DNA from 2 places in the Tsukamurella sp. NPDC003166 genome. Region 2 is predicted to be linked to the other one. Evidence: riboswitches for the same ligand, from Rfam matches in the RefSeq annotation. Region 2 holds a riboswitch; the other holds the start of a gene.
The links. Region 2 has a riboswitch for cyclic di-AMP ahead of ABZX10_RS09780 (C40 family peptidase). Riboswitches for the same ligand answer to the same signal wherever they lie in the genome.
Positions count from the first base shown of each region.

Region 1 (14,515 bases), on a different contig from region 2:
AGCGCTCGGCCGCGTCGAGGCGCCCGAACCGGGACATCACCCGCTCGAGGTTCACGCCGATCTCGCCGGCCACCTCGTCGATCGCGGGGTCGCCGGACAGGGCGTGGCCTGGCTCGATCCGCTCGTCGCCCGCGCGGGGCGGGAGCACATCACCCGGTGCCAGGTCGCCCGCACGCACCCGCTGATCCCACGGCACCCACTCGGGCGCGGTTAGCGAGTCGGGGCCGGGCAGCAACGCCGTCTCGGACACCGTCAGCTCGCCGCCGGGCGTGGCGGCGATGACGGCGCACCACTGCCAGCCGCGGTACGCGGGCAGGTTCGCCTCGAAGTAGTGGGCCACGGCGAACTCGTCCTCGACGACCATGGCCACGTGCGCACCCACCGGAGCGCCCTCCTCGGCTTCCAGTACGGCGCGCGCGAGGTCGACCGCGGCGGCTGACTGCAATGCGGAACTCACCCTCACGATTGTGCCGGACGCCGGGATCGCCGGTGCACGCGGGCGGCGAACCACCGGTGTCGGCGGCGCCGTCGCCGATGCGGAACAATGGTCCGCGTGAGCGGTCATCCGGGGCAGCAGCAGTATCCCCCCGACGAGCCCCGGCGCCGTCCGGGGTCGGTCCCGCGTGCGCACAGCGGGCAGTCGCCGCGGCAGGGCGCACCGTCGAACGCCGGGACGCAGGGTCCGCGCGCGCCGCGGCAGGGCGCACCGTCGAACGCCGGGACGCAGGGTCCGCGCGCGCCGCGGCAGGGGGCACCGTCGAACGGGGAACCGCACCGCCCGCAGTACGTCTCCAACCACCACCTCCCTCCCCTCGAGGACACCCCGACGCCGTCCGAGCGGCGCGCGGCCGAGGACGAGCAGCGGCGGATGCCGCGCAAGATCACCGTCACCCGGGTGGCGGCGATGCGCGGGCGCGAGATCACCGAGGCCGGGATCGCGAAGTGGCACCGGGCCACCACCGCCGACGGTGCCGACAAGTCCGGTCTGACCGCGCTCACCTACCCGGTGATCCTCAACAACGCCGTCGACGCCGCGATGATGGTCGCGCTGGCGAACACCCTCTTCTTCGCGGCGGCGCAGGCCGAGTCGAAGTCGAAGGTCGCGCTCTACCTGCTGGTCAACATCGCGCCCTTCGCGATCATCGCGCCGTTCATGGGGCCGCTGCTCGACCGCATCCAGCACGGCCGGCGGGTGGCGCTCGCGGCGTCCTTCGGGATCCGCGTCGGGCTCGCGGTGCTGCTCATCACGAACTGCTCGTACGACCCGGTCGCGAACACCGTGAACTTCGATCCCTGGGTCCTCTATCCCTGCGCGCTCGCGATGATGGTGATGAGCAAATCGTTCTCGGTGCTCAAGTCCGCGGTAGTGCCGCGGGTGCTGCCACCGTCGATCGACCTGGCCCGGGTGAACTCGCGGCTGACCCTGTTCGGGCTGGTGGCGGGCACGGGCCTCGGCGGTGCGATCGCGTCCGGCGCCGAGTTCGGGCTCAGCCGGATGCTGCACATCCCCGGCGGGATGTACGCGCTGATGGTGTTCGCGGTGGCGGGCGCGGTGCTGTGCATGCGCATCCCCAAGCGGGTAGAGAACACCTCCGGCGAGGTCCCGACCACGCTCTCCTACACCGGCGCCATGGCGCGCGAGGCGCAGCAGTCGACCGAGGGCGGGCGGGCGAAGCTGGGCGCCGCCTTCAAGAACCTGCGGGTACCGCTGGGCCGCAGCGTCGTAACCGGGCTGTGGGGCAACACCACGATCCGCGTCCTCACCGGCTTCCTGACCCTCTACATCGCCTTCTACAGCAAGGCGCAGTCGGCGTCCGGCGGCGATCCGTTCGCCTCGCTCGCGATGATCGGCGCGGTCGGCGCCGCCGCGGGCGTCGGCAACTTCATCGGCAACGGCATCGGCGCCCGGCTACAGCTGCCGCGGCCCGCGCGGATCGTCGTGCAGGCGACGATCGCCGCCACCGTCGGCGCGATCGTCGCGGCGGTGTTCGGCAACATCGTGGTGGTCTCCGCGGTCACCTTCATCGCCTCGGGTGTGTCCGCGTTGGGGAAGGTCTCACTCGACGCGTCGATCCAGGACGACCTGCCCGATGAGTCCCGCGCCTCGGCCTTCGGCCGTTCGGAGACGGCGCTGCAGCTCGGCTGGGTCGGCGGCGCCGCGCTGGGCGTGCTGCTGCCGCCCACGCTGTGGATCGGCTTCGCCACCGTCGCCGCGATCATGGTGGTGGGCACCCTGCAGACGGTCCTCACCTATCGGGGCGGCTCGCTCGTCCCGAACTTCGGCGGCAAGCGCCCCGAACACGTGCCGCCCACGATGAACACCCACCCACGATGAACGGGGTCGCTCGATGATCAAGCCCAGCCGGAACGTCCTCATCGCCGGGGTGGTGTTCGTCGTCGCAGCGGCCGTGCTGTTCGCGTTCACGATCAGCGCCGCGCTGGACAAGCGCGCCGAGCCGCGCCCCCGCCCGGCGCTGCACGCCACCGTCGGGTCGAAGCTGGTCGAGGTGTCGCCCATGGGGTACTGCGTCGACGGTCCGCCGCGGGTCTGCGACGCGCCGACGGTGCCGACCGCCATCCCCGTCGAGCCCGGGCGGGCGATCACGATCTCCCTGCCGACCTACATCACCGAGCGCCCGTGGTTCCTCACGGTGCAGCGCGTCGACCCGCGCACCGGGCGGGAGCAGCGGGAGCAGATCACGCACCTGCAGCCCACGCACGCCACGCTGGTGCTCAGGTCGACCCCCGATCTGCTCCTCGCCGCCGTCGACATCAGCGTGCCGTCGACCATCCAGGACCCCGAGGGCAACCTGCAGGCCCAGGCCGTCTGGGGCATCAACACCCTCCCCGAGAGCGCACCGAAGGACCTCGCCCCGGCCCCGCAGCCGTAGTCTCCGGGTCGCCACGGGTTGCTGCTGGTCGGTCCGGCACTGCGTCGACGCTCGATCACCGGGCAGATCGGGTGCGGATTCACCTGCGGCCGGGCGTTTCGGGTGCGGATGAGCTCCCGCACCCGTTCTGCCCAGTCGCACCCGGCACGCCGGGTGCGCTCGCGCATTTCGGGTGCGGGAGGGCTGTGGATGAGCCTCTTGCCCTGTGGATAACCCGCTGCTCCGACGGATCCGGCGGGGTCGGCCACGGTTGAATGCCGCTATGGGGGAGATCATGCCGCGCGCGCACCTGCGGTCCATCGGCTGGAGCAGCAACCAGATCACCAAGGCGGTGCGGAATCAGACGCTGATCCGGCCCGCGCCGGGTTCGTACCTCGAAGCCGAGCCGCGCGACGCCGAGGAGCTGTATCGACTCAAGGTCGTTGCGACCATGCGCCGACGCGCCGGCGCCGCCAGTCACCAGAGCGCCGCCGCGCTGCACGACGTTCCGTGGTTCGAGCCCGACCGTTCGCGGGTGCACATCACCGTGGACCGGCCGCAGGGCGGCGGCACCCGCGGCAAGGTCTTCCTGCACCCGCGGCCGCTCCCGTCGGAGGACGTCGTCGAGGTGGCAGGGGTCGTCGCGACCTCACGCGCCCGGACCTCGCTCGACGGTGCCATGACCGGCAACCTGGTTCGCGCGGTCATCGGCTTCGACGCGATCCGGCTCGTGCGGCGGTATCCCCGACCGGAGGACCCGGACCCGATTCCCCTCGCCGAGATCGAAGCGTGCAGGGAACGGATGGGTCGCAGGCGCGGCTGCGACATCGCGCGCAAGGCCCTTGCGCTGTCCGTGGAGAGGAGCGAGTCCGCCGGCGAGTCGTGGGCGCGGATGCAGATGCTCGCGTGGGGTCTGCCGACACCGGATCTGCAGGTCCGCTACGACCTCGACGGCTCCACCTACTACTCCGACTTCACCCTCGGCGAGGCTCTCATCGCCGAGTTCGACGGCAAGGGCAAGTACGGCGACACCGACGAGGAGAAGGCCGACGCCCTCGAGCGGGAGAAGACGCGACAGGAAGCGTTCGAACGGGCCGGTTTCGAGGTGATCAGGTTCGGCTGGCCGGTCCTCAAACGCGACGGTGCCCTCCGCGCCCTTCTTACACCGTCACTGCGGCGGCACGGGCTCCTCGACTCGGGATGAGGCCGGGCGATTCGGGTGCGGATGCACCTCCGGCCCGGCGTCTCGGGTGCGGATGCACCTCCGGCCGGCGTTTCGGGTGCGGATGAGCTCCCGCACCCATTCCGCGCAGTCGCACCCGGCATGCCGGGTGCGCTCGGGCAGATCGGGTGCGGATGGCTTCCCGCACCCGATCTGCCCGCGCCGTCCCCAGCCCGCGGACTGTCGACCCGCGGACCGTCGACCCGTGGAACTAGGCGTCGAGCTCCCGGGCGATCTCGCGCAGCACCTTCGCGATCTGCTCGGCGGCCTTGCGGTCGGGGTAGCGGCCCTTGCGCAGCTCGGGCTGCACGCCCGCGTCGAGCAGCTGGATCATGTCCTCGATGAGCACGTTCAGCTCCTCGGCGGGACGACGGTTCGCCGCGGGCCGGCGGCCGCGCGCGGCACCCGCCGCGCCCGCACCTGCACCGCGCGAGACCGAGGGGGCGGGCTCGAGCACGGTCACCGTCAGCGCCTGCGGGCCGCGACGCCCCGCGGCCATGCTGAACTCGACCCGCTGGCCCTGCCGGAGGCCGTCGGCACCGTCGGGCAGCGCGGACGAACGGACGTAGACGTCCTCCCCGCCCTCCTGGGAGAGGAATCCGAACCCCTTGTCCGTGTCGTACCACTTGACCTTGCCGGTAGGCATGTCTTCGTCACCTGCTCTGCGCTGAAAAGAACAACAAAACGCGCCCCGCGAACTGCGAGACGCACTGCGACTAGTCTAGACCTGTGGGCAAGTCCGTTTCCGTCGCCGTCTCCGTGTCGATCGCGCTGTTCGCGATCGGGTTGATCGCGATCGCCGCCCTGTTCCTCACTCCCCTCCTCGCGCACGGCACCACCGCACCCACCTGGGTGTACGCACTCACCCCGCTGACCCCGGTCGGCTTCCTCGTGGGCGTGGTCGCCGTGATCCTGGGAGGCCGCGCCGAGGACCGCGAGTAGCCGACGTGAAACCCCTCATCGACAAGTACGGCCGCGTGGCTCGCGACCTGCGCGTCTCGCTGACCGATCGGTGCAACCTCCGCTGCACCTACTGCATGCCCGCCGAGGGCCTGCCGTGGCTGGCCGGCGAGCACGTCCTGACGGGGCCCGAGATCGACCGGCTCATCACCATCGCGGTGCGCGACCTGGGCATCACCGAGGTCCGCTTCACCGGCGGTGAGCCGCTGCTGCGGGCGGACCTGGACCGGATCGTTGCGCACGCCGCCGCGCTCGAGCCGCGTCCGGAGCTCTCGCTGACCACGAACGGACTCTCCCTCGCCCGGCACGCCGAGAAGCTCGCCGGTGCCGGCCTGGACCGCGTCAACGTCTCCCTGGACACCGTCGACCGCGAGGAGTACGCCCGGGTCACCCGCCGCGACCGCCTCGACGACGCCCTGGCCGGACTGCGGGCCGCCGCGGCCGCCGGGCTCACCCCGGTCAAGGTCAACGCCGTCCTGGGCCCCGGCCGCCTCCGGGACGCGCGCCCGCTCCTTCGCCTCTGCCTCGACGCGGGCTACGAGCTGCGGATCATCGAGCACATGCCGCTCGACGCCGACCACACCTGGGATCGGGCCACGATGGTCACGGCCGAGCACATCCTCGCCGAGCTGCGTCGCGAGTTCGCCCTCACGCCGGCCGGCGAGCCCCGGGGCAGTGCGCCGGCCGAGCGCTTCCTGGTGGACGGCGGACCGTCGACGGTGGGCGTCATCGCGTCCGTGACGCGCCCCTTCTGCGGCGACTGCGACCGCGTCCGGCTCACCGCCGACGGCCAGATCCGTACCTGCCTGTTCGCCACCGACGAGACCGACCTCAAACCCCTGCTCCGCGGCGGCGCCTCCGATGAGGAGATCGGTGACGCGTGGGCCGCGGCGATGCTCGGCAAGCAGGCCGGCCACGGCATCGACGACCCGGCCTTCCTGCAGCCCACCCGCACGATGAGCGCGATCGGTGGCTGACACGTGCTGATCCGCTACTTCGCCGCCGCCCGCGCGGCCGCGGGGGTCTCCGAGGAGACCGTCCCCCTGCCCGACGGTGCCTCAGTCGCCGAGGTGGCCGACCTCCTGGCCGCTCGCCACCCCGAGCTGGGCCGCGTGCTCACGCGCTGCAGCTACCTGCTCGACGAGGTCGCCGTCCGCGACCTCGAGGCGCCCGCGACGGGGTCGATGCTCGACGTGCTGCCGCCCTTCGCCGGCGGCTGATCCGTCCGCCACGGGCTCGTGACATCCATCACACTCCACAAAATCACGGTCCGGTAACGGTTGGGCCACGGGCCGGGGTCTGTTACCGTCGCTGAGGGCCGCAGCAGTGGCCACCCGATCGGTCGCAGCGCAGAGCTTCGTCCAGTGTCCGTTTCGGGGAACGCACCACGATCTACACCTGGACGAAGGCGGAGGAACCACCGCGGCCGCACGGCCGCAGGGCACACGCCCTAGGGGTCAAGCCAGCAATGGCCGAGCAGCCTCTCGCTCGAACCCGACAGCTAACTTCGCACGCGCGTAGAGAGGGAATGACTTCACACGATGACCGCTCGTCACCGCAAGCAGTCCACCACCAGCCTGAGCGCCGCCAAGATCGCCGCCGCCGGCGCGATGCTCGGTGGCGCGGGTCTCGCGCTCGCCGCTCCCGCCGCGAACGCCGCGCCCGATTCCCAGTGGGACCAGGTCGCCTCGTGCGAGTCGGGCGGCAACTGGGCGATCAACACGGGCAACGGATACCACGGCGGCCTCCAGTTCAGCCCGTCGACCTGGGCCTCCTACGGCGGCACCCAGTACGCGCCCACCGCCAACCAGGCGTCGCGCGCTCAGCAGATCGCGATCGGCGAGAAGGTCCTCGCCGGCCAGGGCAAGGGCGCATGGCCCGTCTGCGGCCGCGGCCTCGGTAGCGCCACCCCGCGCTCCGTGTCCCCCACCGAGACGAGCACCTCGAACACCACGCGTCCGGTCACCAAGCCCGCGACCCCGGCGGCGCAGAAGCCCGTCGCCAAGCCCGCCACCCCGGCGGCGCAGAAGCCGGTCGCCAAGCCCGCGGTGAAGCCGGCAGCGAAGCCCGTCGCCGGCCAGACCGCGAACTCGGCTTACGTCCAGCAGGTCATCGCGCAGGCCCAGAACGGCGGCAAGCAGGTCGACCCGGCCGTGCTCGCCATGCTGCAGCAGGCCGCGGCCAAGGGCTACTGAGCTCCGCACACACGCTTCCCCCGAAGGGACCGACGGCATCGCCGTCGGTCCCTTCGGCGTTGCCGCGCCGGCCCTCATCCTGTGAACTGCGACACACCGACCCGATCACGAGGAGGTGACGTTTTGCAGTCGCACATCGTCTGCTAGGTTCTCCTGGATCACATTTCGCGACTGCAAAGCCGCGACTGCACAGCACACCAGGAAAGAGAGCCAGGATGACTGCTCGCCCCCGCACCGCACGCGCCACCGGCAAGATCGTCGCTGTCGGCGCTCTGATCGCCGCCGCGGGCCTCGTCGTCGCAGCTCCGGTCTCCGCCGCGCCCGGCTGCCCGTGCGCGAACCCCACCCCCGTGCCGACACCCGTCCCGGGCGCAGCGGCACCCGCGGCCGCGAAGCCCGCCCCGGCGAAGCCCGCGGCGGGTACTCCCGCCCGGCCCGGCTCGGTGACCGTTCCGGGCGTCGGCGCGGTCGTCATTCCCGGGCTCGGCGGGGTCGGCACCGGGACCGGCGCGGTCGTCCCCGCCACGGGCACCCACCCGGTCGCACCGCGCGGCAACGGCAACGGAGCGGGCGCCGTGGCGCCGATCGGCGTGGGCGCCGTCGCGCCCGCGGTCGGCACAGTCGTGCCCGTCGGCACCGGCGCGGTCGCCCCGCGCGGCACCGGCGTGGTTGCGCCTAGCGGCACCGGCACCGGCACCGGCACCGTCGCGCCCGTCACGGGTGCGGTCGCGCCCCGCGGCGTCGGCACCTCCATCCCCGGCGGCCTGGGTGGCCCGGCCATCGCGGGTGTCGGCGGCGTTCCCGTCGGTGCTCCCGGCGCGGGTATCGGCGGCGTGATCGGCCGCCCCGGACATCCGCTCGCGCCCGGCGACAACGGCGGTATCGACGGGGTCGGCGTGACCGGCACCAGTTCGGGCGTCAAGCCCGTGCGGCCCGTCGTACCCGCCACGGCGAACGTCCCGCAGCGTCCGGCGAACCCGGGCGCCACGATCCCCGACGGCGTGCTCGGCGTCCCGGTGGTTCCCGGGCACCTCGGTGTCCCCCTGTTCACTCCGCGCCCGTGCAACCCCACGAAGGTCACCACGTGCGCGTAGTTCCGGTCACTTCCTGACGTACCGGCATCGAGTGGGTCGGCGGCTACGCGCTGCCGACCCACTCGTCTGTTCCGTCCCGGAACAGTTGGTGCTTCCAGACGGGCAGCGCCTCTTTCACGGCGTCGACGATCCGCGCGCAGGTGGCGAAGGCGGCGGCGCGGTGATCCGCCGACACGGCGACCACCAGCGCGGCGTCGCCGATCGCCAGTGGGCCCACACGGTGCGACACGGCGACCGCTCGCACCCCCTGCGCGGCGTCCGCCTCGGCCTGCACGACGTCGGCGAGAACCCGCCCGGCGCTGGGGTGCGCCGAGTACTCCAGCCGTGTCACACCGCGCCCGCCGTCGTGATCGCGAACGGCTCCGACGAAACCCACGACGGCACCCGCCTCGGCTCTCGTCACCGCCGCCTCGTGCGCGGGCAGGTCGATGGGGTCCTCGGTGACCTGCGCGACGACGACCTCAACCATGATCGCCGCCGCGGATCTGGTCCAGCGCGTGCAGCAGCACCCCGTCGAGCACGGCCAGCCCGTCGCGGACGCCGCCGCTGGACCCGGGCAGGTTCACGACCAGCGAGGATCCCGCGACGCCGGCGAGCCCGCGGCTGAGCACGGTCGTCGGGACGTCCGGCAGGCCCGACGTGCGGATGGCGTTGGCGAGGCCGGGGATCTCGAAGGTCAGCGCGCCGCGGGTCTCCTCCGGGGTTCGGTCGGTGGGCGTCAGCCCGGTGCCGCCGGTGGTGAGCACGACGGCGTCGCCGCGCCGGACGGCGGAGCGGATGGCGGCGCCCACCTCCTCGCCGTCGGGCACGACGACGGGGCCGTAGACCTCGAAGCCCCGCTCACCGAGCCAGGCGGCGATGAGGGGGCCGGTGGTGTCCGCGCGCTCGCCGAGGGCGGCGCGGGTGGAGGCGACCACGACGGTGGCGCAGCGGTCGCGGGACGGTCGGAGTGGTTCGGTCATCATCTCTCCCAGTGGCCGGTCTTGCCGCCGTCCTTGGTGAGCACGCGGATGTCCGTCATGACCGCGGCCGGGTCGAGGGCCTTGACCATGTCGTGCAGGGTCAGGCCGGCGACCGATACCGCGGTGAGCGCCTCCATCTCGACGCCCGTCCGGCCGGTGCAGCGCACGGTGGCGGTGACGGTGATCTCCGCTCCCGAGGGCTCGAGGTCGACGACGACCCCCGAGATCGGCAGCGGGTGGCACAGCGGGATCAGGTCAGCGGTGCGCTTGACCGCCATGATCCCCGCGATGCGGGCGGTGGCGAGCACGTCGCCCTTGGGGACCGCACCGTCGGCGATGGCCGCGATGACGGTCTCGGTGGTGCGAAAGGTCCCGGCCGCGACCGCGGTGCGCGCGGTCACGTCCTTGGCGGACACGTCGACCATGCGGGCGGCGCCCGTCGCGTCGACGTGGGAGAGCTCTCCGGTCAGCGGTTGATCCGGGTCGACGGGTGCACGTACGGGATGTGCGCCTGCGGGAACTCGACCTCGCCGAACGGCGACATCGCGCCGACCACCGGGGCGGCCAGCTCGTTCACGGCGTGGGCGGCATGGCCGTCGTTCGCCTGCGGCCAGCCGTTGTCGACGTAGCCGGGCTTCTTCGCATTCGAGGTCTCAGACACGCCGCTATTCTGACATGCCGCGGTGTCTACGCTGTATCGGTGAGCAGTATTGCGGCGTCGGCCGCCCCCGCGGCGCTCCTCGCGGACTGGTTGCGCGGCCGCGACGACGCGGAGATCACGGCCCTCCTCGATGCCCGCCGCGACGTCGCGACGCCGGTCCCCGCGGGTTTTCCGGTGCTCGCGAGCCGTCTGCTCAGCCCGTCGTCACTGGGCCGGGTGTCTGAACGCCTCACCCTGCTGGATCTGGCCGTCCTGGAGCTCGTGCTCGCCGAACCCGGGATCGATGTCGAGGCGCTGGCCCGCCGGCTCCGCGGCCGGGCGCTGAAGAAGCAGGTCGTGGCGTCGGCGCAGAAGCTGCTCTCCCTGGCCCTGGTGCGGGGCGAGCAGGAGCTGTTCGCCGCGGCCGCGGTCCGGGAGGCCGTGCCGTGGCGGACCGCGCAGCTGATCGCCCCGCCGGACCTCGCGGACATCGACGCCGCCCTCGCGGCCGCGGGCGAGGACGAGCGGGCCCTGCTGGACCGCCTCGCGGAGGGCTCGCCGCTGGGCCGGACCGCCGCCGCGGGACCCGGCACCTCGCCCGAGCACCCGGTGCAGCGGATGCTCGCCTCCGGGCTGCTGGCCCGCGTCGATCACCAGACCGTCGAGCTGCCGTGGGAGGTCCGCGCCCGACTGCGTGGCGAGCTCCCCCTGGGCACGTCCCTCAAGCCGCCCGTGCTCGACGGTCCGCCCGTCCCCGGCGTCGACGGTGCCGGCGCGGTGGCCGCGCTGGAACTGCTCCGCCACGCCGACGACGTGCTGGGCGTACTGGGGGCGGTCCCCGCGCAGCGGGTGAAGGCGGGCGGCATCGGGATCCGCGAGCTGCGCCGCGTGGCGAAGGCGGCGGGCCTGCCCGAGGAGCGCGCCGCGCTCCTCCTGGAACTGCTCGCGGCCGCGGCGCTGATCGCCGAGGGCGAGCTCGACGGCGAGGAGGATTCGGTGTTCGCGCCGACCGTCGCGGTCGACGAGTGGCAGCGGTCCGAGCCCGCGGACCGCTGGGCGTTGCTCGCGCGCACCTGGCTGGACCTGCGACGACAGCCCGCCCTGATCGGTACCCGCGGCGAGGAGGGCATCGTCGGGCCGCTGCATCGGGCGGCGCGCAGCACCGTCGCCCCGCAGGACCGAGCGGCCGTGCTGGACGCCCTGGCCCTCGCCCCGGAGGGCACCGCCCCGGCGATCGGCGACGTGCACGCCGCGGCCCGGTACGCGCACCCGGCCTGGTACCGCAGGCTGACGCTGGAGGCGATCGCGGACATCGTCGAGCAGGCGCAGGTGGTGGGCATCGTCGCGGGCGGCGCGCTCACCGCCGCCGGCCGCGCGGCCCGCACCACCGATCCCGCGCAGGCGATGGCCGCAGCATTGCCGAAGCCGGTCGAGGAGTTCCTCCTCCAGGCCGACCTGACGCTGACCATTCCCGGGCCCACCACCCACGATTTCGCGGCCTCGGTCGCGCTGGTCGCCGACCTGGAGTCCGCGGGCGGCGCGGCCGTGTACCGCGTGACGGACGCGTCGGTGCGCCGGGCGCTCGACGCCGGGCGCACGTCCGCCGAGGTGCACGCCTTCTTCGCCGCGCACGCGGTGACGCCGGTGCCGCAGGGCCTGACCTACCTGGTCGACGACGTCGCCCGGCGGCACGGCGCGCTGCGCGCGGGCGTCGCGGGGTCGTTCCTCCGCTCCGACGATCCGGCGCTCGTCGCCGCGGTCCTCGCCTCCCCCGTCGCCGAGGCGCTCGCGCTGCGGGCCGTCGCGCCGACGGTGCTCATCGCCCAGGTCACGTTGTCCGACCTGGTGGCGGGCCTGGCCGCGGCGGGCTTCAACGCGGCCGCGGAGGACTCACGCGGCGTCGTCGTCGACCTGCGTCCGTCCGCGATCCGGCTGCCCCCGCCCCGGTTCCGGCCGCCGGCCGCGCAGCCCACGCTCGAGCAGCTGGCCGATGCGGCGGTGCAGATCCGCCGGCAGGACGCCCCGTCGAACGACGGTACGGGGGTCTCCGGCCCGGAGCTGATGGAGCTGCTGCAGGCCGCGGCGGGCGACGGCCGGCCCGTCCGGCTGGGCTACGTGGACGCGAACGGGGTGTTCACGCGGCACGTCGTGGTGCCCGAGTCGGTGCGACACGGGCAGCTCACCGCGGTCGACGGTGACTCTCCCCGCCGGTTCGCCCTGCATCGCGTGACCACCGCGGAGTACGCCGAATGACTCACACGAGCTCGCCGCGCTTGCGGGTGAGGTAGGCCCGCTCGGCGGAGTTGCCCGCCGCGGAGATCGCGGCGTCGTACTCCGCCTTCGCCTCGGCGGTGCGTCCGAGCCGCCGCAGCAGGTGCGCCCGGGTGGCGTGGAACGGGTGATAACCGGTCAGCGGCAGCGGGTCGACGAGGGCGAGTGCGACCTCGGGGCCGTCGAGTTCGGCGACCGCGACGGCCCGGTTGAGCCGCACGATCGGCGACGGGTCGATGGTCAGCAGCTGGTCGTAGAGCGCCACGACCTGCGCGTAGTCGACGGTGTCGGCGCTCGGCGCGTCGGTGTGCACGGCGCCGACCGCGGCGAGGATCTGGTACCGCCCCGGCCGGTTCAGCGCGAGGCACTCGCGGACCAGACGGTGTCCCTCGGCGATCGCGGCCCGGTCCCAGCCGGCGCGGTCCTGTTCGTCGAGCGGCACGAGCTGGCCGCCGCGCACGCGCGCGGCCCGGCGGGCCTCGGTGAGCAGCATGAGCGCCAGCAGCCCGGTGACCTCGGGATCGTCGGGCAGCAGCGCGCGGACCAGCCGCGCCAGCCGGATGGCCTCGGCGGTGAGCTCGGCGCGGATCGGCTCACCGTCGCCGCTCGCGAGGTAGCCCTCGTTGAAGACCAGGAACAGCACCGTCAGCACCCCGTCGACCCGGTCCGGCAGGTCCGACGGTGCCGGCACCCGGTACGGGATGCGCGCGGCGACGATCTTCTTCTTGGCGCGGGTGATCCGCTGGCCCATGGTGGTCTCGGGGACGAGGAAGGCGCGGGCGATCTCGGGCACCGTCAGGCCGCCCAGCAGGCGCAGCGTGAGCGCGATCCGTGCCTCGGGGGCGAGCGCCGGGTGGCAGCAGGTGAAGATCAGCCGCAGCCGGTCGTCCTCGACCGCGCCGACGGATTCGTGCGCGGAGTCGTCGTGGATCATCTCGGCCGCCCGGTGCTTGTTCTCGCGCAGGTTCTCGCGGCGGATCCGGTCGATCGCGCGGTTGCCCGCAGTGGTGGTGAGCCAGGCACCGGGGTTCGGCGGGATGCCCTCGGCACCCCAGCGCTCGACGGCGACCAGGATCGCCTCGCCCGCCGCCTCCTCGGCGATCGTGATGTCGCCGAAGCGGCGGACGAGCGAGGCGATGACCCGGCCGTACTCCTCGCGGAAGACCCGGTCGAGCGCGGTACCGGCGTCGGTCACGCCAGCCCGTCGAAGGCGCGGACCTCGACGGTGCCGCCGCACGCCTTGGAGCCCTCGGCTGCGAGCCGCAGCGCGACGTCGAGGTCGGGGGCATCGATCACCCAGAAGCCGCCGAGGAGCTCCTTCGATTCCAGGTAGGGGCCGTCGGTGATGATCGGCTTGTCGCCGCGGCCGTCGACGACGGTGGCGGTGGTCGCCTCGGCGAGCCCGCCCGCGAAGACCCAGTAGCCGTCGGCCTTGAGCTGTTCGTTGAAGGCGTCCGTCCGCGCGAACGCCTCCTCCATCGCCTCCTTGGTGCCGTAGTCGCCGAACTCGGTGCGCTCGACGGGGCCGTGCACGGAGAGCAGATAGTGCGTCATGGTCGTTTCCTCTCGGTCGAGGGGCCGGGTTGGCCGCCCTTCACCCTCACTACGAACGCGGCGACGCCGATCCGACACCGCCCCGAGAAAATTCTGCCGCGCATGTCGAAATCGGGTCGGGTGGTTCGTGGAGTAGGCGAGGGCGGCGCACCGTCGCCCACCGACCGAGGAGCCCGACATGACCACCACCGCCACCACCCCCGTTCCCGCCCGCACCGACCGCCTGCCCGTCTGGAAGCACGGCCTGGCCGCCTCGGTCGGCGCGTCGATCGCCACCACCGCGATCGCCGCAGTCGCGTCCGCCGCGGGCGTCACTTTCGCCGGGCCCGACGGTTCCTCCATCCCCCTGCTGGGATTCGCGCAGCTCACGATGCTCTTCTCGCTGATCGGCGTGGGCATCGCCGCGGTGCTGGCGCGGCGTGCCCGGCGCCCGCGCTCGACCTTCGTGCGCACCTGTGTGGCGCTCCTGGTCCTGTCCTTCGTCCCGGACCTCACCTTCGGCTTCGACGGTGCCTCCGCCGCGGTCCTGATCCTCACGCACGTCGCGGCGGCGACGATCGTGGTGCCGACGCTCGCGCGGCGGTTGGTGCGGGACAACCGATAGCGGAGAAGTTCACTCGGCCCCACCTGGGCGCCACTGCCCGAGACCCGGCTCTCCGTCCGCCACTGCGTGCCCGCTGCGCATGTCGATCTCCCTGCGCACCTTCGCCACCTCATCCCTGGTCGCCGCTTCGCTCGTGGGCTCGG
Region 1 covers NZ_JBEXNL010000010.1:149,722-164,236, forward strand. Annotated here, with positions in the region: gene ABZX10_RS13590 (DUF3027 domain-containing protein) at 1-406, opposite strand, end outside; gene ABZX10_RS13595 (MFS transporter) at 545-2,335, shown strand; gene ABZX10_RS13600 (DUF2771 family protein) at 2,349-2,891, shown strand; gene ABZX10_RS13605 (hypothetical protein) at 3,154-4,074, shown strand; gene ABZX10_RS13610 (cold-shock protein) at 4,304-4,738, opposite strand; gene ABZX10_RS13615 (hypothetical protein) at 4,822-5,034, shown strand; partial or broken gene moaA (GTP 3',8-cyclase MoaA) at 5,046-6,029, shown strand; gene ABZX10_RS13625 (MoaD/ThiS family protein) at 6,033-6,272, shown strand; cyclic di-AMP (ydaO/yuaA leader) riboswitch at 6,424-6,584, shown strand; gene ABZX10_RS13630 (transglycosylase family protein) at 6,594-7,247, shown strand; gene ABZX10_RS13635 (hypothetical protein) at 7,463-8,341, shown strand; gene ABZX10_RS13640 (molybdenum cofactor biosynthesis protein MoaE) at 8,385-8,810, opposite strand; gene ABZX10_RS13645 (molybdenum cofactor synthesis domain-containing protein) at 8,803-9,303, opposite strand; gene moaC (cyclic pyranopterin monophosphate synthase MoaC) at 9,303-9,728, opposite strand; gene ABZX10_RS13655 (hypothetical protein) at 9,770-9,964, opposite strand; gene ABZX10_RS13660 (helicase-associated domain-containing protein) at 10,004-12,196, shown strand; gene ABZX10_RS13665 (DUF6596 domain-containing protein) at 12,198-13,409, opposite strand; gene ABZX10_RS13670 (YciI family protein) at 13,406-13,768, opposite strand; gene ABZX10_RS13675 (DUF6069 family protein) at 13,947-14,372, shown strand.
Region 1: linked by a shared signal. The riboswitch ahead of ABZX10_RS13630 (transglycosylase family protein) and the one ahead of ABZX10_RS09780 (C40 family peptidase) in region 2 are both predicted to bind cyclic di-AMP.

Region 2 (14,515 bases):
GCACGATGTAGAAGGCGATCGCCATCGCGCCGATCGCGGTGCGGACCGGAACGTCGCGCGGACGCTGCAGGATGTTGTGGTGCGCGTCGTCGCCCGTGAGCTTCTTCTCGATCCACGGGTAGCTGAACATCAGGCCGATGATCACGCCGATGATGATCGCGACGAAGGCCGCGCCCGGGACGGTGTGGCCCCAGAAGTACAGCTCCCACGCGGGCCACAGACGGGCCAGGCCGTCGGTCCACATCATGTAGATGTCGGGCTGGACGCCCGCGGACACCTTCGCCGGGTCGTACGGGCCGATGTTCCAGACCGGGTTGACCGTGAAGATGCCGGCCATCAGCGTGATGATGCCGAAGGTGGCGGCGAAGTACGCGCCGGTCTTGACCGCGAAGACGGGGAGGATGCGCACACCCACCACGTTCTCCTCGGTGCGGCCGGGGCCCGCGAACTGCGTGTGCTTCTGGTACCAGACGAGAGCCAGGTGGCCCGCGATCAGCGCCAGGATGATGCCCGGGAACAGCAGGATGTGCAGTACGTAGAGGCGCGGGATCAGCAGCTCGCCGGGGAAATCCCCGCCGAACAGGGCCCAGTGGACCCACGTGCCGACGACCGGGAGGCCCACGACGATGCCCGACATCGCGGCGCGGACGCCGGTGCCCGACAGCAGGTCGTCCGGGATCGAGTAGCCGAAGAATCCCTCGAACATCGCAAGCAGCAGCAGCGCGCAGCCGATGACCCAGTTGGCCTCGCGCGGACGGCGGAACGCACCGGTGAAGAAGATGCGGACCATGTGGATGATGATCGACGCCGCGAACATCAGGGCCGCCCAGTGGTGGATCTGGCGGACGAACAGACCGCCGCGCACCTCGAACGAGATGTCCAGGGTGGTGGCGTAGGCGCGCGACATCGCGACGCCGTGCAGCGGGTCGTACGCGCCCTCGTAGTGGACCTCGGCCATCGACGGGTCGAAGAACAGCGTGAGGTAGACGCCCGACAGCAGCAGGATCACGAAGCTGTACAGCGCGATCTCACCCAGCATGAAGGACCAGTGCGTGGGGAAGACCTTGTTGATCTGGCGGCGGATACCGGGAGCGAGATGGTAACGCTGGTCCATCTCGTTCGCCTGGTGCCCGACGCGCTCGCCGAGTGTGGTCATCAGTGCGTCGCCTCCCAGAAGGCCGGTCCGACCTGTTCGATGAAGTCGCCGTTGGCGACCATGTAGCCCTGCTCGTTCACCGAGATCGGCAGCTGCGCCAGCGCGCGGGCGGCCGGGCCGAAGACCGGCTTGCCGTACTCGAGCGCGTTGAACTGCGACTGGTGGCAGGGGCAGAGGATGCGGTTGGTCTGCTGCTCGTACAGCGACGTGGGGCAGCCGAAGTGGCTGCAGACCTTGGTGTAGGCCCAGTAGTCGCCGTAGTTGAAGTCCTCCTGGCCCTGCCGCTTGACGGCGCGGACGCCGTCCTCGGGGCGCAGGCGGATCAGCATGACCGGGTTACGGATGCCCTTGAGGCCGTGCAGCAGCTTGGTGCGCGACTCCTCGGTCTCGCCGAAGCCGTCCGACGCGCGCCACGGGAACACCGTCATCATGCCGCCGGCGTCGAGATCCTCCGCCTTGACGAGCTTGACCTTGTACGGGTCGCCCACGTCGTTGCGCAGGTACACGGGCTCGTGGTTCTGCTCGCTCGAGAAGTCGTTCTCCAGCGAGTTCCAGTACGGGGACCAGCCGGTGTGCCAGAGCGCCGAGGCCTCGCGCTTGGCCCAGGGGTTCTTGACCAGGCCGCCGATGAAACCGGCGGCGGCACCGAGACCGAGCACACCCACGCCGAACCCGGCCGAGGCCAGGATCATCTTGCGGCGGGGGAGGGTCGAGGTCTCCAGCGCGTCCTTGAACAGGGCGGCGGTGGTGGCGCGGTCGACCTTGGACGAGCCGCCCGCGTCGTGCCGCTGCTGGACCGCGATCTCCTCGGGGATGAACTTCTTGGTGAACTGCACCGTGCCCGCGAAGACGCACAGCAGCGACAGCCCGAAGGTGATGCCGAGCATCGGCGTGTACAGCGTGTACCACCAGTAGTGCGCGTCGTCGATGCCCTGGTACTTCCACGGCCAGAACAGGAAGACACCGAGCAGTGCCGCGGCGAACAGGCCCGCGAGCACGAACCAGAGTGCGACGGTCCGCTCAGCACGCTTCTCAGCGCGGGTGCCCGGGACCGGCCAGCGGGGCTCGCGGTAGACCAGCTCGACACCGTCGAGGTTGGTACCGAGCTTGATCAGCTCGTCGTGGGACAGGTTGTCCAGTTCGTCGTCCGACGGGACGTTGTTCAACGGCTTGGCGGTCAATTCCTGCTCCCAACCCACATCGCGGCGCCGACGACGGCGATCATCCCGGTGAACCACATCACCATGCCCTCGGCCGCGGGGCCGAAGCCGCCGATGGCCGAGCCGGCGGGGGACTGCGTCTCGCCCGCGTTCTTGATGAAGCCGATGATGTTCTTCTTCTCTTCAGGCGACAGCGCACGGTCCGAGAACTTGGGCATGTTCTGCGGGCCGGTGAGCATCGCGGTGTAGATCTCCTGCTCGTTCGCGGGATCCAGCGGGGGCGCGAACTTACCACCGGACAGGGCGCCGCCCCGGCCGGTGAAGTTGTGGCACGAGGCGCAGTTCAGACGGAACAGCTCGGCGCCGGCGCCGAGGTTCTTGCCGCGCAGCGACTCCTGGGCGACGACGCGGTCGCCGTTCTCGTTGCGCTTGATCGAGCCGTCCGCGTTGTACTCCCACACGATCGACGGTCCGCCGCCGATCGACTGGATGTAGGCGCCCAGGGCGTCGATCCCCTTGGCGTCGAACTTCGCGGGCTTGCGCACGATCTGCGACGAGTTGATCGTCGCGGGCATGCGACCCGAGTGCACCTGGAAGTAGACCGCCGCGTCACCCACACCGACCAGGCTGGGACCGCGGTCCTTGACGCCCTCGAGGCTCGCGCCGTGGCAGCTGATGCACGAGGTCTCGTACAGGCGCTTCCCGTTCTCGATCTGCGCGGCGTCGAAGTCGTCCGCGAGGGCGACCTGCGGGGTGGGGCTGGCGATCGTGGCGACACCGCCGGCCGCGAGCAGGCCGCCGACCAGCAGGGCCGCGCTCGTCACCTTGCGGCGGAGCTTGCGCTGCTTGCGCACCTTCTGGGCCGCGAGGCGGTCGGGCGCGGCGCTCGAAGCGCCGCCCGGCTCGCCTCCCTCGCCGGCGGGCTCAAAGTTGGCTGAACTCATCTGCTATCCCTCTGTGATGGCGACTGAGAAATACGTCTTTAGCGAATGATGTAAATGACGGCGAAGAGGCCGATCCACACCACGTCGACGAAGTGCCAGTAGTAACTGACGACGATCGCCGAGGTCGCCTGGGCGGGCGTGAACTTCGAGGCGCGGCTGCGCGCCAGGATGAAGATGAAGGCGACGAGGCCGCCCATGACGTGCAGGCCGTGGAAGCCGGTGGCCATGTAGAACACCGAGCCGTACACCGACGAGCTGAGCGTGAGGCCTTCGCCGATCAACGTGTAGTACTCGTGCAGCTGCCCCGCGACGAAGGCGGCACCCATGATCAGCGAGATCAGGTACCAGATGCGGAACTTGAAGACGTCGCCCCGTTCAGCGGCGAAGACGCCGAGCTGGCAGGTGACCGACGACGCGATCAGCACGATGGTCGGCGGCAGGGCCGCGGCCAGGCTGATGTTCACGTCGTGCGGGGGCCATCCGTTCTCCCCAGCACCGGCCCGCGCCACGAAGTACATGGCGAAGAGCCCGGCGAAGAACATGAGCTCGCTCGACAGCCAGACGATGGTCCCGACGCTGACCATGTTGGGCCGGTTGAGTGAGTGCACGCGCTGGGTGATGGCTGTAGCTGAGGTCGGTGCGGCGCTAGTCACCTCGCAAGTATGACCGGTCGTAGTATCGAATGCCTACCCGGGTCGCAGATTGGGCGCGTCGAATATCGCGAGCAGGCCGCCGGCCTCCCGCACCCACCCTCGAAACGCCATGTCAGCGACCGTTTCGTCACCGGAAGATAAGGCATCCCTTGCCCTACGACCTCAACGGCAGGCCCGAGCAGGGCACCCGTCTGGGCCGCCTGCTGGGCCGCCTCTCGGCGCGCACCGTCGAAGAGTTAACGCCCGGGCACCCCGATCTGGTTCCCGTGGCGCGGTCCGGAGACGACACGGCCGCCTCGTCGGCCGTCCTCGACGCCGCGCCCGGATTCGATCCCGAGGCGCAGAGCGTGCTCCAGCACGTCCTCGAACTGCCGCCCGGATCGGTCGAGGAGGTGCTGCGGCTCGTCGGGCAGGACCGGTACGAGCGGATGCCCGACGGTGCGCCGGCCGCGGTCCGCACCGACGGGCTCGAGACCGTCGTCGTGGCCCGGGTGCAGAAGGTCGACGCGCTGCACGTCTCGCAGGAGCGCTCCCGGATGGCCGGAGTGACGGCCCGGCACGGCGGGCGGGCCGTGCTGTGGCAGGTGCTCCAGATACCCGCTTGATCGACCCCACTACGCTGTGGCCATGGATTGGCCCACAGTTCTCACCGAGCTCACCTCCCAGCGCGATCTGAGCGCGGAGCAGGCCCGGTGGGCGATGTCCGAGATCATGAGCGACGGGGCCACCCCGTCGCAGATCTCGGCGTTCGGCGTGGCCATGAAGATGAAGGGCCCGTCGCCGGTCGAGGTGCGGGCGCTGGCCGATGTGATGCTGTCGCTGACCACCCCGGTCCCGTTCGACGCGCGTGCCGTCGACATCGTCGGCACGGGCGGCGACCGATCGCACTCCGTCAACATCTCGACGATGAGCTCGATCGTCGTGGCCGCCGCCGGCGTCCCCGTGCTCAAGCACGGCAACCGCGCGGCGTCGTCGAAGTCGGGTGGCGCGGACTGCCTCGAGGCTCTGGGCGTGGCGATCGGGTTGAACGCCGACGGTGTCGCGCGCACCACCAGCGAACTGGGCATCGGTTTCTGCCTCGCCTCGGTCTTCCACTCGGGGCTGCGCTTCGCCGGTGCCACCCGCAAGGAGATCGGGATCCCGACCGTCTTCAACGTGCTCGGGCCGCTGACCAACCCGGGTCGGCCCTCGGCGGGATTGATCGGCTGCGCGTTCGCCGACCTCGCGCCGGTCGTGGCGCAGGCCTTCGCCGACCGCGGCGGCCAGGACCACGTGATCGTCGTCCGCGGTGACGACGGGCTCGACGAGTTGACCACCACGTCGACCTCCACGGTCTGGCGGGTGCAGGAGGAGGGTGTGGGCGTCGAGTCCGTGGACCCGCGCGAGCTCGGGCTGGCGCGGGTGTCGATGGCGGACCTGCGCGGCGGCGATGCGACCGTCAACGCCGCGATCGCTCGGGCCTTCCTCGCCGGTGAGACGGGCCCCGTCCGGGACGCCGTGCTGCTCAATTCCGCCGGGGCCGTGGCCGCCTACGAGGGGCTGACCGCGGGTGAGCCGGTGCAGGACGCGCTCGCCGCGCACCTGCCGCGGGTCGCCGCGGCCGTGGACTCGGGCGCCGCGGCCGCGTTGCTCGACCGCTGGGTCGCGCTGTCGCAGGAGATCGCGGGCGCGTGAGCGCATCCGGGCTGGACCGCATGCGTGCCGACGCCGCGTCCCGCGGCCTGACGGTGACCGTCCGCGAGCGCCCGGCGGCGCGCAGTCTCGAGGAGGCCGCCGCGCTGATGGACCTGCCGCCGTCGCGGTTGGTGAAGTCCCTCGTCGTGCGCCGGGGCGAGGGCGACTACCTGTTCGCGCTCGTGCCGGGGGACCGGTCGATCGCCTGGCCCAAGCTGCGCGCCGTCGTCGGGGTGAACCGGCTGGCGATGCCGCCCGCCGACGAGGCGCTGCAGGCGACGGGATACGAGCGCGGAACCATCACTCCGATCGGGGCGCTCGGGGGCTGGCCCGTGTACGTCGACGATCGGATCGTCGGGGCGACGGTGGCCCTCGGCGCCGGCGCGCACGGCCATAGCGCGATCGTGGACGCGGACGCGCTGATCGTGGCGTACGACGCGACCGTCGCGGACATCTCCGACTGAGAGCGCGTGAACAGAACGCACAAAATTCCATTCCGCGGAATTCAGCGTTCCACGCGCCTAGTCTTGAGGGCGTGAGTAAGCGCACCGTCTCCCCGCAGATCGCCCGTTCCTGGCTGCTCGTCCCGGCCTCTCATCCCGAGTCGTTCGCCATCGCCCAGGCCAGCGAGGCCGACGCCGTCATCATCGACCTCGAGGACGCCGTCGCCGCGAAGGACAAGGACCAGGCCAGACGGGACACCGTCGACTGGCTGACCACCGGGCACCGCGCCTGGGTGCGGATCAACGACGCGGCGAGCGAGTACTGGAGCGAGGACTGCGCCGCGCTCAAGCAGTGCGAGGGGCTCGAGGGCGTGATGCTCGCGAAGTCCGAGGGGTCGAGCCACCTCGACGACACCGCGGATCGCCTGCCCGACGGTACGCGGATCCTCGCTCTCGTCGAGACCGCCCGCGGCATGCAGAACGTCGAGCGGATCGCAGCCGCGCCGTCGACTTTCCGGATCGCGTTCGGCACCGGCGATTTCAAGCGCGACACCGCCGTGGGCGAGGACCCGATCGCGCTGGCCTACGCGCGCTCGCAGCTGGTGATCGCCTCGCGGGCCGCCCGCCTGCCCGCACCGATCGACGGCCCGACGCTGAACATCGCGCACCTACCGACCGGGACCGCGTTGGCGAAGGAGATGGGCATGTCGGGCAAGCTCTGCCTGACCCACGAGCACGCGGGCATCATCAACGCGGGGCTCAGCCCGAGCGACGCGGATGTCTCCTGGGCGCACGGGTTCATCGACGCCTTCGAGAAGTCGGGCGGCAAGATCACCGACGGCTCCGACCTTCCCCGCCTGGCGCGTGCGCAGAAGATCGTGCAGCAGGCCGCCGACTTCGGCATCGAGGCCGAGGCCGCCGAGGTCAGCCATAGCGGCTACTGAGGGCGGTCAGTTCCCGATGTCGAAACCGGCGTCGACGTCCGCGGAGGCGTACTCGCGGAAGGCGATGTGGGTGGACGTGCTCGCGACGCCGTCGATGCGGTTGATCTTCTCGGTGACGACCTCGGCGATCTCGTCGTGCTGCCGCACGCGCACCTTCGCGATGAGATCGATGTCGCCCGCGCAGGAGTAGACCTCGGTCACGCCCTCGACGTTCGCCACGGCCTGCGCGGTCTCGGGGATGCGGTGCACGTCGGCGTTGATGAGGACGATCGCGGTGATCACGTACGCGGCCTTTCGGTTGCTCTACTCACGCGGCATGCGTGGCCTCCTCACTGTATTGCCTGGCGGGCCCGCGCGGATGCGCCGCGGCCGAGCGGGCGTCGCGCCCCGCTTCGCCCGCCCGTTCCGCCCAGTCGAGCCAGCGGCCGGCGCCGTTGATCGGCTCGCCCCACGTTCCCTGCACGTCGACGATGCGGGTACCCGGCCGCAGTGCCCATCGCCGCAGCAGCGACGCCTCCTCGGGGCTGGCACCGTGCAGCGTGTCCGCCGGGAACAGCGTGTCGGGCACGTCCGGCGCGGCGACGGTGTCCCCGCTCGCCTCGTAGACCGATTCCGCGCCCGCCCGCAGCTGCTCGAAGACCGGCATCGGCGGCACGCCGCGCGGTGCCGTCCCGGCCGCGGCGAGGCGGCCGTGCCGGACGATGGACAGCTCCCAGCCGCCGGCCCCGTCGGGATGTGCGATCGACAGCTCGGGCACGTCCGCGAAGGCCACCAGCGCGTGTGAACGGAGCACCAGGTCGATCAGGTGCGCGGTGCGATCGCGCAGCCGCGCCGCGGATTCGAAGAACTCCCGCTCCGCGAGCACGGCGAGCCGTGCCTGGAGCGCGTCGAAGACCTCCGACGACCGGCCCGAGAGCGCCGACGCGGCCCGGTCGGCGCGGGGGCGGTACAGCGCGGCCGGCTCCGGCGTCGCGACTGAGGCCCGGCACCCGCCGAGGGGAGGCGCACCGTCGGGCCCCAGGGCGCACGTGTGGGCCGCGCCGGCCCGGAGTCGGGTCGTGCACGTGCGGAGGCCGCACGTGTCGGCGAGGAGGTCCGCGAGATCCGCCGCGTCGGCTCGCGAGCGGACCGGCCCGAGGCTCGGCGCGCCCGCCGGGGCGGACCGTTTGACCGCGAGCCTCGGAAAGGGTTCGACGGTCAGGCAGATCCACCAGCCGCGCTTCGGATACTTCGAGCGGCGGTTGTACGGGGGAGTGTGCGCCGCGATGAGGCGCAGCTCGCGGGCCGCGGCCTCGAGCGCGTGCGCGCACTCGACATGGTCCACCCGCTCAGCGAGTGCCACCATCTCCTTGATGCGCCCGCGCGTCTCGCCCGCGGTGAAGTAGCTGCGCACGCGACGGCGCAGGTCGCCCGACGTACCGACGTACAACACCTCGTTCCCCGGCCCGCGGAAGAGGTAGACGCCCGGTCGTTCGGGCAGCGGGTCCGCGAGGTGCCGCTTCGCGCGCTGCTGCGGCGTGACCGAGGGCAGGTGCCCGCGCAGTTCCCCGAGCGTGTGGATGCCCTGGTTGCCGACGCGCCCGATGAGCCCGTGCAACACCTCGACCGTGGCCCGCGCATCGTCGAGCGCGCGGTGGTTGGGGGTGGTCTCGGTGCGGAACAGGCGCGCCAGCTCGCTCAGTTTGACCGACGGTGCCTCGTCCCGCGTGAGCACCCGGCGCGCCAGCTGGACGGTGCACAGCGTCTGCGCCTTCGGCCAGGGCGTGCCGGTGGCGGCGGCCGCGGCTTTGAGGAAGCCCATGTCGAACCGGGCGTTGTGCGCGACCAGGACCGCGCCGTGCGCGAACTCGAGGAACGCAGGGAGCACGGACTCGATCCGCGGGGCGCCGGTGACCATCGCGGTGGTGATGCCCGTGAGGTGGGTGATGTGCGGCGAGATCCCGCGCCCCGGATCGACCAGCGTGCCGAACTCGCCCAGCACCTCGCCGCCGCGCACCTTGACCGCACCGATCTCGGTGATCGCATCGCCCCCTTTCGGCGAGCCGCCCGTGGTCTCCAAGTCGACCACGACGAAGGTCACGTCCCGGAGCGCCGGGTCCGTGGCGCCCGTCTCGAGGTCGTCCAGGCTGAGCTGCATGCCGAGACCGTAGAACACCCCACCGACAAGTCCTCCCGTCCCGAACGGGCGCGCGAAACTTGTCGGCCGTCCGGCATACCGTCGCCGCATCGAGACGATCGAACGAAGGGAACCACCGTCATGGCTCTGCATGTCGACTGCGCCACTTGCCCCGCCGAGCCCCGCGCCTGCGGCGATTGCTCCGTGGGCTTCCTCCTGGGGCCGGTGGTCGTGGCGGCGCCGGCCGCAGCATCGCCCCCGGCGCCGGCGATCACGGCCGAACCGGGCCTGAACGACGCGATCGCGGCGTTCGCGAGCGAAGGAATGTTGCCGCTGCTCCGCGCGGTGCCTGACCAGTACGAACAGGCCGGATAGGCGGCCCCTGGGGCCGATCGGACGGCGCTTCTCGGCGCGTCCGGCTAGACAGCGGCGTTTCCGTTTCGTAATCTTTCTGAGACCTTGCGGAGGAGCCCGGGGCGAAAACCGCTCCGTCTCCCGAGGTCACCGCCTAAGAGGCCGCGAGGCCTCGCCGGGGACCCACACGTGTTATCCGGGGTGAATCGCCGGAGGTCTTTCGAGCCTCCGGGGTAGGGCATCTTCCTCGCCCGAACCCGTCAGCTAACTCGGTCGGCGGTCGGGAAGAAACTTAGGAGAAACCCTTCGTGGCGAAACACCGGCTTCAGCCGCAGCCCAGCAAGGGCGCCACCGTCGCGCGCGGCGCCCTCGCCGCCGGCGCTGTCACCATCGGTACGCTCGCCGCTCCCGCGGTCGCCTTCGCAGCGCCCGCCCCTGCGGCTCCCGCGCCGCAGGCCCCGGAGGTCAAGCCCGCCCCCGTCGGGAAGCCCGTGGCGAAGCCCGCGGCCAAGGTCGCGCCTGCAGCGGCTCAGGTGGCCGCCACGCGGAACACCACGGCCCGCCCGAACATCGTCACCGGCATCGCGATCGCCCCGAAGCCGGGCGAGACCACCGTCGCCGGCGTGCAGCCCGGTGGCGCGAAGGCCAAGGTCGTGCAGGCCGCGCTGTCGCGCCAAGGCCTGCCCTACTCGTACGGATCCGCCGGCCCGACCTCGTTCGACTGCTCGGGACTCGTCTACTGGTCCATGAAGCAGGCCGGAATCACCGTGCCGCGCGACAGCTACGGCCAGCTCGGCGGCGGTCGCGCAGTGGCCATCGCGGACCTCCAGCCCGGCGACATCGTGATCTACAACGGCGGCAGCCACGCCGCCCTCTACATCGGCAACGGCAAGGTCGTCCACTCGGTGAACTACGGCATCCCCGTGAAGGTGAGCCCGCTCAACGAGATGTCCGTGTACTCCGCTCGACGTTACTGACGTAACCTTGCTGTGATTGCCACCGCAATCACAGCTCGTCGCGGGGCAGGAGCCTCGCGACGTCAGTCTGGAAGGACCCGCTCGGCCGTGTCATCGATCTCTCAGCCCCGCTCCCTGCTGGCGCGTGGCATCGCCGCGTCCGCCGCTCTGTGCATGGTCGCGGGGCTCACCGTGGTCGGCAGCGCGACTGCGGATCCGGACACCGCCGACGCAGCTCTCAAGCAGTACAAGGACCTGTCCGAGCAGGCCTCTGCGACGAACGAGGCGGCGAAGGCGGCGCAGGACGACGCCGCGAAGGCCACCGCCGCCAAGCGCGCCGCGGACGCCACCCTGGTCGCCGCGAAGCGCGAGGTCACCGCCGTTCAGGCGCGCCAGGCCGCGTTGCAGCCGCAGATCGACGCGGTGGTCGTCGCGAACTACAAGGGCTCGCGGACGAACCGCACCTATGCGCTGCTCGTGAGCGATTCGCCGCAGCAGATGCTCGATCAGATGTCCACTCTGGACTTCATCAACCGCGACGTGGTCGCCACCGTCGCCGCGTTCAAGAAGTCGAAGACCGAGGCCGACTCGGCCGCGAAGCGGGCCGACGAGGCGGCGAAGGCCGCCGACACCACGAAGACCGAGGCCGAGAAGAAGGCCGCGGACCTGCGGGAGAAGAAGTCCCGCCTCGCCCAGGAGATCGCGCGGATCAAGGCGATCTACGACCGGTTGACCGGGGCGCAGCGCGGCTCGCTCATCGGCAAGCCGACGCCCTTCGACCCCAGCAAGGTGCCGCCGGGGAGCACCGCGGAGCTGGCCGCCGTGCGCGCCGCGGTCACCCGCGTCGGCATGCCCTACGCCTGGGGCGCATCAGGCCCCGGCCAGTTCGACTGCTCGGGCCTGATGGTCTGGGCCTACCAGCAGTCCGGCAAGTCGCTGCCGCGCACCTCGCAGGCCCAGCTCAGCGGCGGGCAGCCCGTCTCGCGGGACGCTCTGCAGCCCGGCGACATCATCGTCTACTACGCCGCCGCCACGCACGTCGGCATGTACGTGGGCGATGGAAAGGTGGTGCACGCCTCCACCTACGGCGTCCCCGTCCAGGTCGTGCCGATCGACGCGGCGGGCCCCTACAAGGCGGCCGTCCGCTACTAGCTAGGCTCAGTCACCATGCCGCGCACGCTGCTGGTCACCAACGACTTTCCACCCCGCCCCGGCGGGATCCAGACCTACCTCCAGGCGTTCGTCCGGCAGCTTCCGGCCGACGAGCTGGTGGTGTACGCATCGCGCTGGCGCGGCAGCGAGGAGTACGACGCCGCGCAGCCCTTCGAGGTTGTGCGCCACCCCACGTCGCTCCTGCTGCCCACCCCCGACGCGTTCGGTCGCGCCCGGGACCTGGTGCGCGACAGGGACATCGAAACGGTCTGGTTCGGCGCCGCCGCGCCGCTCGCACTGCTCGGCGCCCCGCTCAAGGACGCGGGGGCCCTGCGCACGGTCGCCTCCACGCACGGCCACGAGGTCGGCTGGTCGATGCTCCCGCCGTCGCGCGCGTGCCTGCGCCGCATCGGCGAAACCACCGACGTCACGACCTACGTCAGCACGTACACCCGCGGCAGGTTCGCCGCCGCGTTCGGTCCGCGGGCCGCGCTGGAGCACCTCCCGCCCGGCGTCGACACGGACGTCTTCCGGCCCGACGGTGCCGCCCGCGCGGAGCTCCGGCGACGGTACGGCCTGGGCGACGACGAGCCCGTGGTCCTGTGCCTGTCGCGGCTCGTACCGCGCAAGGGCCAGGACATGCTCATCCGCGCGCTGCCGCGGATCCGCGCGCAGGTTCCCGGGGCGAGGCTCGTCGTCGTCGGCGGCGGCCCCTACGCGGAGACGCTGCACAAGCTGGTGCGCAGCGTCGGGGTCGAGGAGCACGTGATCTTCACCGGCGGCGTTCCCGCCGATGAGCTGGCGGCACATCACAACCTCGGCGATGTCTTCGCCATGCCCTGTCGCACGCGCGGCGCGGGCCTCGACGTGGAGGGGCTCGGCATCGTCTTCCTCGAGGCCTCGGCGACCGGCAAGCCGGTCGTGGCGGGGGACTCGGGCGGTGCCCCGGAGACGGTGTGGGAGGGCGAGTCGGGGCACGTCGTCCCGGGTCGTGACGTCGAGGCCATCGCGGACGCCGTCGCCGGCCTGCTCGCCGATCCCGACCGCGCGGCCGCGATGGGTGCGCGGGGCCGCGAACTGGTGGGTGAGCACTTCGACTGGCGCCGCCTCGGCCACCGCCTCCAGACCCTGCTCAACCCGTACTGATCCCCGCGCCGCGGCCCGGCGTCGATCTTCGGTGGAACTCTGCGACGGGCGCTCGGCGTGTCGTCGCCGACACGCACCAAAGGTCCGAAGGGGAGGGGAAACGACAGCCGCCGCACCGGAATCCGGTGCGGCGGTGCTGTGTTCGAGGACTACTTGGCGTACATCTCCGCGATGTCGTCGGCGTACTTCTGCGACACGACATTGCGCTTGACCTTCATGGTCGGCGTCATCTCGCCGGTCTCCTCGGAGAAGTCCTCGGGAAGGATCCGGACCTTCTTGATGGCCTCGGCCTTGGACACGGTCTCGTTGGCGACGGCGACGGCCCGGTTGATCTCGGCCACCAGATCGGGATCGGTGCGCAGATCGGCGACGGTGGCCGACTCGGGCTTACCGTTGGCGGACTTCCACTGCGGGAAGGCCTCCGGGTCGATGGTCACCAGCGCGGCGATGAAGGGCTGTGCGTCGCCGACCACCATGGCCTGGGAGATGAGGGCGTTGCCGCGCAGGGCGTCCTCGAGGCCCGCGGGGGAGACGTTCTTGCCGCCGGCGGTGACGATGAGCTCCTTCTTGCGGCCGGTGATCGACAGGAAGCCGTCGTCGTCGATCGAGCCGAGATCGCCGGTGTGGAACCAGCCGTCCTCGATCGCGGTCTTCGTGGCCTCCTCGTTGCGCCAGTACCCGCGGAACACGACGGATCCCTTGAGCATGATCTCGCCGTCCTCGGCGATCTTCGCGGCCTGCCCGGCCAGCGGCCGGCCGACGCTGCCGATCTTCTGTGCGCCCGCCACGTTGACGGTGACGGCCGCAGTGGTCTCGGTGAGGCCGTAGCCCTCCATCACGGTGACGCCGACGCCGCGGAAGAAGTGGCCGAGCCGCGCACCCAGCGGTGCGCCGCCCGAGATCGCGACCTTGCAGTTCCCGCCGAGCGCGGACTTGAGCTTGCCGAACACGAGCTTGTCGAAGAGCGCGTGCTTGGCCTTGAGCAGCAGGCCGGGGCCCCCGTTGTCCAGCGACTGGCTGTACTCGATCGCGGTCTGCACGGCCGCCTCGAAGATCTTGCCCTTGCCGCCGTCGACGGCGCTCTGCTGCGCCGACGCGAAGACCTTCTCGAACACGCGGGGCACCGAGAGGATCAGCGTGGGCTGGAAGACGGAGAACTGCGGCACCAGGTTGCGGGTGTCGTTGAAGTGGCCGACCACGGCGCCGCCCTTGAAGCAGGCGATGTTCACGGCGCGGGCCAGGACGTGCGCCAGCGGCAGGAACATCACGTTCGAGCCGCCCCGGATCGCGTCGCCGAAGGGGGAGGCGAGGATCGCGTCGGCCTCGCTCATGAGGTTCGAGTGCATGAGCTCGCAGCCCTTGGGACGGCCCGTGGTGCCCGACGTGTAGATCAGGGTGGCGAGGTCATCGGCCTTGACGCCGGCACGCCCCGCGTGGACCTGCTCCTCGGTGACGCCCGCGTCGGCCCCCTCGGCGGTGAGCGCCTCGACGGCGCCCTTCTCCCCGTCCTCGGGGTCGATGCGCAGCACCCGCGCGACCTTGTGCAGGTCCTTCAGCTCGGCCACCTCGGCGGCCTGCTTCGGACCCTCGATGACCATGAGCACGGCATCGGAATCCTGCAGGATCCAGTCGATCTGGCCGGCCGAGCTGGTCTCGTACACCGGCACCGTCACGGCGCCGACGGCCCAGATCGCGAAGTCGATGAGCGGCCACTCGTACCGGGTGGACGAGATGAGCGCCACCCGGTCACCCGGCTGGACGCCCTGCGCGATGAGGCCCTTCGCGACACCGAGGATCTGCTGCTCGTACTGCTTCGA
Region 2 covers NZ_JBEXNL010000006.1:157,785-172,299, reverse strand. Annotated here, with positions in the region: gene ABZX10_RS09835 (cytochrome bc complex cytochrome b subunit) at 1-1,156, opposite strand, end outside; gene ABZX10_RS09830 (ubiquinol-cytochrome c reductase iron-sulfur subunit) at 1,156-2,337, opposite strand; gene ABZX10_RS09825 (cytochrome c) at 2,334-3,260, opposite strand; gene ABZX10_RS09820 (heme-copper oxidase subunit III) at 3,299-3,913, opposite strand; gene ABZX10_RS09815 (hypothetical protein) at 4,063-4,518, shown strand; gene trpD (anthranilate phosphoribosyltransferase) at 4,541-5,587, shown strand; gene ABZX10_RS09805 (YbaK/EbsC family protein) at 5,584-6,051, shown strand; gene ABZX10_RS09800 (CoA ester lyase) at 6,123-6,974, shown strand; gene ABZX10_RS09795 (Lrp/AsnC ligand binding domain-containing protein) at 6,981-7,256, opposite strand; gene ABZX10_RS09790 (DEDD exonuclease domain-containing protein) at 7,282-9,111, opposite strand; gene ABZX10_RS09785 (hypothetical protein) at 9,295-9,465, shown strand; cyclic di-AMP (ydaO/yuaA leader) riboswitch at 9,586-9,738, shown strand; gene ABZX10_RS09780 (C40 family peptidase) at 9,753-10,421, shown strand; gene ABZX10_RS09775 (NlpC/P60 family protein) at 10,509-11,552, shown strand; gene ABZX10_RS09770 (glycosyltransferase family 4 protein) at 11,568-12,698, shown strand; gene ABZX10_RS09765 (long-chain fatty acid--CoA ligase) at 12,848-14,515, opposite strand, start outside.